4 regions of the Exiguobacterium sp. s161 genome follow, and region 1 is predicted to be linked to each of the others. Evidence: riboswitches for the same ligand, from Rfam matches in the RefSeq annotation. Region 1 holds a riboswitch; each other region holds the start of a gene.
What was found. Region 1 has a riboswitch for S-adenosylmethionine ahead of msrA (peptide-methionine (S)-S-oxide reductase MsrA). Riboswitches for the same ligand answer to the same signal wherever they lie in the genome.
Positions count from the first base shown of each region.

Region 1 (2,201 bases):
GGAACGGGGCATCCCTCACGAAACAGCCGTCGGAGGTCGTGGTGTCGTCGCGACGATCGAAGGCAAATACCCTGGCCCAACGATTGCGGTCCGTGCAGATTTTGATGCTTTACCACTTCAAGAAGAGACAACACTTGCTTTCCGGTCAATCCATCCCGGTGTCATGCATGCTTGCGGACACGATGGGCATACGGCGATGGTGATGGCTCTTGCTGCTACGCTCTATCCGTTACGGGATCAATTGCAAGGAACGATTCGAATCATTCATCAGCATGGAGAAGAGGTCTTTCCTGGCGGAGCCATCCAAATGATCGAAGCCGGCGTTCTCGAAGGCGTCGATGCGATTTTCGCGACACATCTCGAAAATGATTTACCGGTTGGTACGATTGGGTTTCGGGAAGGACATACATTATGTGCGATCGACGAATTCGAAATCATCGTTCATGGTCAAGGTGGGCATGCCCAGGCACCGCACAAAACAAAAGATGCGCTCGTCGCTGGGGCACAACTCGTCTGCAACTTACAACACCTTGTCAGTCGACGGGTCGATCCGTTCGAACCCGCTGTTCTTGCAATCGGATCCTTCCACGCAGGAACGGCGCCGAACATCGTCACGGGTGAAGCACGCATCGTCGGGGAGATCCGGACGTTCAATGAAACCCTGCGGCATCAGCTCCGACAAGAAGTCGACCTTGTCGCCAAAACGACGTGTGCCGGCATCGGTGCTACTTATTCGATTGACTTCACGACGGGTTACCCGGCGCTTTGGAATCATCCGGACGAGACAAAACTCGTTCAGGAAGCTGCTTCTTTCTTACCGGAAGCATCTGTCCGGTCACTCACACCGATGATGGCGGCGGACGACTTCGCACATTATCTAACACACGTCCCGGGAAGTTACTTCTTTACCGGCTCCGGATATACGGACGGTCGCATCAATCATCCACAGCATCATCCGCAGTACGAGATCAACGAACAAGCGTTATTGGTTGGTGCGAAAACACTCGGAGCGACGGTTTTACGTGCCTTGAAACCTAAGGATTGACTTTATTTCTATGTGAATGGTATCATCACAACAATGATAACGAATGACATCAACTTCATATACCCTTATCAAGAGTGGACCGAGAGATCTGGATCGATGACGTCCCAGCAACCTGCGTATAGCAAGGTGCTACGACCAGCAAAGCGAAAGCTTTGGTTGATAAAAAGCGGCGACTCCTTTTGCAACCAAGCGAAGGAGTCGTTTTCGTTTTTCTCGCTGTCAGACATACAATGGGAATTTCCCACGGAGAGGAAGAGACGGATGGAAAAAGCAACATTTGCAGGTGGATGTTTTTGGTGCATGGTGACACCATTTGAAGAATTACCAGGAATCGAGGGAATCGTATCAGGTTACATGGGCGGTCACGTCGACAATCCGACGTATGAGCAAGTCAAAACAGGAACGACGGGACATCTCGAAGTCGTCCAAATCACGTTTGATCCGAGCCTATTCCCGTACGAGCGTCTGCTCGAACTCTACTGGCCACAAACGGATCCGACGGATGCAGAAGGTCAATTCCAAGATCGTGGCACGCAGTACGCACCAGCGATTTTCTATCATACGGATGCGCAGCATGAAGCAGCAATCGCTTCTCGTGACGCTCTTGCTGCAAGCAATCGTTTCAAACAACCGATCGTAACGCGGATCGATGCCGCTTCTGAATTTTATCCGGCGGAAGAGTACCATCAAGACTTCCATAAGAAAAATCCAGAACACTATAAAAAAGATCGTGCTGCCTCTGGTCGCGATGCCTTCATCGAGCAGGAATGGAAAGATACGACGACGGTTTAATTCAAAAAAATGCATATAAAAACAGGTCAGTAAACATTTGTTTGCTGACCTGTTTCATTGTTATGAAAAAAATAAGTCATGAAACACGTTCTACTTGATCCGCCGCCTTCTCTTCCGGCGCCACGACTTGATACCGCTTCAAAACGAAGATCCCACATACCATGACAGCGAGACCGACGAGCTGACCGAATGATAAATCAATTTGTGGTAAACCGAACCAACCGAACGTATCGACAGCGAGAGCAAAGCTTAACTGCGAAATCAGAACGACAGAGATCGCGACGGACGGACCAAGCAATTGAATTCCACGCATGACACAAAAAACGACGCCAACACCTACAAGTCCACCAAACCAATAGAGTGG
Region 1 covers NZ_JACSNH010000006.1:45,035-47,235, forward strand. The annotation lists gene KNQ14_RS13845 (M20 metallopeptidase family protein) at 1-1,045, shown strand, start outside; SAM riboswitch class I at 1,108-1,211, shown strand; gene msrA (peptide-methionine (S)-S-oxide reductase MsrA) at 1,307-1,837, shown strand; gene KNQ14_RS13855 (DMT family transporter) at 1,914-2,201, opposite strand, start outside.

Region 2 (2,201 bases), on a different contig from region 1:
ACAGAAGTCTATGCATCGACGTTCGCAACAGCTGCTATTGCCCGCGAAATCGGTGGTGATCAAGTCGACGTCAAGATGATCGTCCCACCTGGAGCAGATCCTCACTCTTACGAGCCGACGTCAAAACAACTCACTGAAATTGCTAAGGGTGACTTGTTCCTCTTAACGGGCACGACGCTCGAGCCATATTCGAAAAAAATTCAGGAGAGTCTAAACGGCACGGACGTCCGCTTCGTCGAGACGAGTAAGGACGTCAACTTACTGGAATCTGATGCTACACTCCATGCACATGAAGAAGAGGGGCATAGTGAAGACGAACATGCCCACGAAGAAGAAGGGCACGATGATCACGCAACGGATGAACCTGCGCATGAAGAAGAAGGCCATGACCACGGAAAATACGATCCACACGTCTGGCTCGATCCTACCAATGCAAAAGCAATGGCACGTTCCATCACAGTCGCTCTATCAAAAGAAGTACCAAAAGACAAAGCGACATTCGAGAAAAACTTAAAAGCGTTCGATCAGCAAGCTGACGCACTAGATAAAGAATTCAAACAAGCCGTCGCTGATGGATCGAAAAAAGAACTTCTCGTTACGCATGCCGCTTACGGTTACCTCGCAGAACGATATGGTTTCACGCAACTGCCGATCGCGGGAATTTCTCCTTCCGATGAACCGTCACAAAAGCAACTGGCTGCTTTAGTGAAAGAAGCACGGATGCATGATTTGAAATACGTCGCGTTCGAAGAGACGGTCTCACCGAAGGTCGCACGTGTCATCCAAAAAGAAATCGGAGCTGAATCCGTGACGATTCATAATCTAGAGTCCGTCACGAAAGCACAGCAAAACAGCTCTTATTTTAAATTGATGGAAGAAAACGTCCAGACGTTAAAACAAGCACTTCAGTAAAGTACAGTTGACACGCGTTACTCAATGCGGTACGGTAAGAAACGTGTTTTACAACAATTGAATGACTTCTTTTTATCGCGAGAAACGGAGGGACTGGCCCAATGATGTTTCGGCAGCGGACGATTTGATTCGTACTGTGCCAAATCCAGCAAGCGAAAGCTTGAGAGATAAGAAGAGCGTCTTTATTTCATAAAGACCTCCTTCTTTCTTGCGAAGGGGTCTTTTTTGTATCTTTGAGAAACGAGGTGTCAACAATGAATGAAACGATCACGCCTAACAAATGGGCACTGCTTCCCCTCGTCGTATTCCTGGTCCTCTTCATCGGAGCCGGAATCTTCTATGACGACTTTTACAAATTTCCGATCCTTATCGCCGCATTGATCGCTTTGATCTTTGCTGCAATCACAACGAAAGGATCCATCAATCAAACGGTCGAACGAATCGCAACGGGTGCCGGAAATCCCGATATCATGATCATGGTCTTCATCTTCTTATTAGCCGGTACGTTTTCTGGAACGGCAGAAGCAATCGGTGCCATCGATGCAACCGTCAATGCTGCTTTGACGTTCCTACCTCCGTCATTACTGATGAGTGGTCTGTTCATCATCGCTGCCTTCATCTCGATGGCAATGGGAACATCGACTGGAACGATTGCTGCACTCGCGCCGATCGCCTTCGGTATTCATGAAGCGACAGGCATCAACGTTGCGATCGCAGCAGCGTCAGTCGTTGGTGGTTCGATGTTCGGCGATAACCTGTCGTTCATCTCGGATACAACGATCGCTGCCGTCCGTACCCAAAAAACGAACATGCGCGATAAGTTCCGGACGAACTTCATGATCGTTCTCCCAGCTGCTATCTTGACAATCATCTTACTTGCGTTCGTTTCTGGCTCTGGCGATGCGGTAACGGCCAAAGCATTCGAGTTCTACAAGCTGATTCCATATCTCGCTGTCATCGTCCTTGCGCTATTTGGTGTCAACGTCATCCTTGTCCTCGTCGGTGGTACATTGCTCACTGGTATCATCGGTATGATTGACGGTAGCTTCGGCTTAAGCGGTTTCGTCCTCTCGATGTCAAAAGGAATGATGGGCATGGCGGAGATTTCCATCTTGACACTCCTCATGGGTGGTCTCGTCAGCTTGATCACGTTCAACGGTGGAATCGTCTACTTGAAAGAGACGTTGACGCGCAAGATTTCTCAGCGTCGCGGTGCCGAATTCAGTATGGCAGCACTCGTCAGTGCGACGAATCTCGCAACGGCGAACAATACGATCTCGATTCTCGTC
Region 2 covers NZ_JACSNH010000004.1:239,659-241,859, reverse strand. The annotation lists gene KNQ14_RS12400 (metal ABC transporter solute-binding protein, Zn/Mn family) at 1-912, shown strand, start outside; SAM riboswitch class I at 982-1,086, shown strand; gene KNQ14_RS12395 (Na+/H+ antiporter NhaC family protein) at 1,167-2,201, shown strand, end outside.
Region 2: it holds a riboswitch for S-adenosylmethionine, as region 1 does, so the genes downstream of both, KNQ14_RS12395 (Na+/H+ antiporter NhaC family protein) here and msrA (peptide-methionine (S)-S-oxide reductase MsrA) in region 1, are expected to answer to the same signal.

Region 3 (2,201 bases), on a different contig from region 1:
GTACCGAGTGCCCCTTCCTGCGATTGACCGACGTTTCCACCGATGATATTGAACAGGACCGGTGAATCCTTCATGACTTCCGCGAGGATCGGGCTTTCCGCTGTCGATCCGACGAACGTCAACTGAACGATTTTTCCGGTTGGGTACCGTTCGCGTAGTTTCGCGAACGTCAACTCGTTTTCCGACGGCGACGTCAATTGTTTGACGAATTCCTTCGTCATCGCTTGCTTCGGATGACGGAAGACCTCTGCGACCGGTCCTTGCTCGACGATTTTACCGGCTTCCATGACGGCGACCCGGTGACAGATTTTTTGAATGACGTGCATCTCGTGTGTGATCAAGACGATCGTCAGTTTCAGTTTTTCATTGATGTCGACGAGTAACTCAAGGATTGAGTCCGTCGTCTTCGGATCGAGTGCACTCGTTGCCTCGTCACATAAGAGAACGTCCGGGTTCGATGCCAGTGCCCGAGCGATACCGACACGTTGCTTTTGACCACCGGATAATTGCGACGGATAGGCTTTTTCACGTCCGTCTAAACCAACGAGTTGGATCAATTCCGCGACCCGTTCCTTGCGACGTGCCTTCGGGAAGCCACCGAGCTCGAGTGGGAACATGATGTTCTCTTCAACCGTCCGTGACCACAGTAAGTTGAAGTGTTGGAAGACCATCGAGACATTCTTGCGGACGCCTCGTAATTCCTTAGGTTTGAGTGATGTCATTTCAACACCATCAATTTGGATCGAACCACTCGTTGGTGCCTCAAGCATATTCAGCAATCGGATCAAGGTCGATTTCCCTGCTCCGGAATAACCGATTATTCCAAAAATTTCACCGCGCTCGATTGTCAGATCGACATTCGCGACGGCTTCGACCGCTCCGCGCTTTGAGCGATAAATCTTTCCTACGTCTTGTAAACGAATCACAACTGTCCCTCCTAAAATAAAAAAAGTGCGCGCGTTTTAGAGCAAACGCGCGCACTTTTCAGTACACAAAACCATTTGCTCTCATCTCCCAGACTTTTGTCTGCTGGAATTAGCACCACTTCGGATTAGATCCGCGGTTGCCGGGTTTCATCGGGCCAGTCCCTCCACCACTCTCGATAAGAGTTTCGGTATTAAGTTTGTAGAATATATTCTGAATATTAGCAGGGGTTATTTTTGTTGTCAAACAGTTTTTTCAGAAACTTTTTCGAGGAACGTGAAAGCACGTGTTAAGTCTTCTTTCAAATCTTCCGCATCCTCAAGTCCAACTGAAATCCGAACGAGACCGTCCGTGATGCCGAGTTCTGCCCGACGTTCTGCTGGGATTGACGCGTGTGTCATCCGTGCCGGCACCGAAATCAGACTCTCGACGGCACCAAGACTCTCAGCAAGTGTGAAGAAGTGTGTCGCCTCGACGAGTTTTTCTGCGTTCGCTGCTGAACCGACATCAAAGCTGATCATCCCACCAAATCCAGTCGCTTGTTTCGCTTGGATGTCGTGACCAGGGTGCGATGCCAGTCCTGGGTAGAAGATGTTCGAGACGATGTCTTGCGTTTGTAGGAACGCAACAAGATCATGGGCTGTCTCTTCGATCGCATCCATCCGGATACCGAGTGTACGAAGACCACGGACGAGCAAGAAGCTGTCTTGCGGTCCAAGCACGCCGCCTGTCGAGTTTTGAATGAAGTGAAGCTCTTCACCAAGCGCATCATCTTTGACGACGACAAGTCCAGCGACGACGTCCGAGTGTCCGCCGATGTATTTTGTTGCACTGTGCAAGACGATATCTGCACCGAGTGCGAGTGGTTGTTGATGATATGGAGTCGCGAACGTGTTGTCAACGACGAGTTTAAGATCGTGACGTTTGGCAATCGTTGCGATGGCTGCGATGTCCGTTACTTTCAACAACGGGTTCGTCGGTGTTTCGACGTAGACGATCTTCGTGTTGTCTTGGATCGCTGCTTCCGTCGCCGCAAGGTCCGTCGTATCGACGAATGTCACTTCGATGTTGAACTTCGGTAAGACGCGTTGCATCAAGCGGAACGTACCACCGTAGACGTCATCTGTCATGACGATGTGATCGCCAGACTCAAGCAAGTGGAAGACGGCATGGATCGCTGCCATCCCAGAACCGAACGCAAAACCACGTGCGCCACCTTCGAGATCCGCAATCAATCGTTCGATGCTCGTCCGTGTCGGGTTCGCTGTCCGTGAATA
Region 3 covers NZ_JACSNH010000001.1:479,742-481,942, reverse strand. The annotation lists gene KNQ14_RS02290 (methionine ABC transporter ATP-binding protein) at 1-926, opposite strand, end outside; SAM riboswitch class I at 1,005-1,109, opposite strand; gene KNQ14_RS02285 (bifunctional cystathionine gamma-lyase/homocysteine desulfhydrase) at 1,167-2,201, opposite strand, start outside.
Region 3: it holds a riboswitch for S-adenosylmethionine, as region 1 does, so the genes downstream of both, KNQ14_RS02290 (methionine ABC transporter ATP-binding protein) here and msrA (peptide-methionine (S)-S-oxide reductase MsrA) in region 1, are expected to answer to the same signal.

Region 4 (2,201 bases), on a different contig from region 1:
CAGGGAGTGCTTCCGGTAAGAGGACACTGACGATGATCCGCAAGGGTTTCGCCCCACATGCTTCTGCTGCTTCAATCAAACCAGGCGGAATCTCGCGGAGTGATGTTTCGACAAGGCGTGCGAGAAACGGAATCGCTGCGACACTAAGGCTGACAGATGCTGCCGTCGGACCGATTGTATTGTCGAGTAAGAACTTCGTCAACGGAATGAGGGCAACCAGCAAGATGATGAACGGTAGCGACCGGACGATGTTGACGACGAAGTCAAGAACACGGCGGACGGCAAGGTTTTGAAAAAATAATCCGCGGTCGGTGACGAACAAGAGAATTCCGAGCGGAATCCCGACGACCAATGCGAAAGCAAGTGAAATTCCGACCATCCATGCTGTCTCGCCGAGTGCCTTCAAGAGTTCAGGTAACATCGTTTGAATACGATCAAGCCACATCCTGAATCACCTCGAGTGCATGAAGTTCCGTCGCGAGCCAGTCGAGGGCAGGAGCGATTTGATCGGATGATCCCGTCAAGCTGACAATGAGGACACCGAAGGCGACGTCTTGAATATAGTCGACCTTGCCGTGCAAGATACTGACTGAGATATCGTAACGGCGGATCGCTTCTGATAACGTACTCTCACCGGTCTTCTCGCCCGTGAACTGCAAGCGGATGATCTTGCCTGGGGTTGCCTGTAAGATGCGTTCCGGCAATTCGATTTGTAGTGCCGTATCGACGTAATGTTGCGTCACCGGATGCTTAGCTTGACTGAACAAGTCATAGGTTGAGGCGACTTCAACGACTTCACCTTGTGACATGACCGCGACACGATGGCAAATCTGTTTGACGACATCAATCTCATGCGTGATGAGGACGATCGTCAACCCGAGTCGTTCATTCAAATCCTTCAGCAGTTCAAGGATCTGTAGTGTCGTAACGGGGTCAAGAGCGGATGTCGCTTCATCACATAACAAGACGGTCGGATTGTTTGCGAGTGCCCGGGCAATCCCGACGCGCTGTTTCTGCCCACCGCTTAATTGACTCGGGAAGTTCGTCTCAAATCCTTCAAGTCCGACGAGCGAGACGAGTTCGCGAATCCGCTCCGGGAAATCTGCTCGTTTGACGCCAGCGGCCTTGAGCGCAAAAGCGATGTTATCCGCGACGTTGCGCGACTGGATCAATTGGAAATGCTGAAAGATCATTCCTGTCCGCAAGCGAAGTTGACGCAAATCTGCTTTTGACATCCCGCCGAGCGAGACACCGTCGACCTTGACGGTTCCTTGTGTCGGATGCTCGAGCCCGTTGATTAGGCGAAGCAACGTACTTTTACCGGCACCAGACTCGCCAATGATTCCGAAGATTTCTCCTTTTTGAATCGTCAAATCGACATCCCGTAATGCAAAAATCGGGGTCCGATCTCGAACGAACCGTTTTGTAATATGTTTGAATTCAATCATCCGCTCATCTCCTCATACAAAAAAAGTCGCTTTTTCCTAGTAGCGGAGCAACCAGAAAAAAGCGACGAAAGTGTAAGATTTCGTAACTTATCTCTCAGAATGAAAATCATTCTGTAGGATGTGGCACCGTTCCTTACAGGTGGTTGCCGGACGTCGTTGGGCCTAATCCCTCGGTCGCTCTCGATAAGTAGTTATGCTGTTGGGACTTACTTTAACGGAAATGATTCCCATCTGTCAAATGTTTTTTCAGAATTATTCCGCAACAGGTGTCCGGAACAGGTTGAGCGTTCCGATTCGATCGACGGCTTCTTCTAGACGTTCAACGTCAGCAATCAAGCTGATCCGGACGTAGCCTTCACCGTATTCGCCGAAGAAGGATCCAGGGGTCACAGCGACATGTGCTTCGTCAAGTAGATGATCGGTGAAGCTTTGGGACGTATAACCTTCCGGAACAGGAAGCCAGACGAAGAAGGAACCGCCCGGTCGTGGTCCACTCCAACCGATCGCATCGAGTTTTGCGAACAACGCATCGCGTCGTGTTTCATACAAGCGACTTAACTCACGGACGCACGTCTGGTCACTCGTGAGGGCGACGGTCGCCGCATGCTGAATCGGTGTGAAGGCACTGACGTAGAGATGTTCTTGGTACGTTTCGATGCTTGAGATGACGGACGGATTTCCGATGGCAAAGGCAATCCGGAAGCCGGACATGTTGAAGCGTTTCGAGAGTGAGAACAATTCGATCCCGACGTC
Region 4 covers NZ_JACSNH010000001.1:283,501-285,701, forward strand. The annotation lists gene KNQ14_RS01295 (methionine ABC transporter permease) at 1-445, opposite strand, end outside; gene KNQ14_RS01300 (methionine ABC transporter ATP-binding protein) at 435-1,448, opposite strand; SAM riboswitch class I at 1,533-1,638, opposite strand; gene KNQ14_RS01305 (aminotransferase class I/II-fold pyridoxal phosphate-dependent enzyme) at 1,701-2,201, opposite strand, start outside.
Region 4: it holds a riboswitch for S-adenosylmethionine, as region 1 does, so the genes downstream of both, KNQ14_RS01300 (methionine ABC transporter ATP-binding protein) here and msrA (peptide-methionine (S)-S-oxide reductase MsrA) in region 1, are expected to answer to the same signal.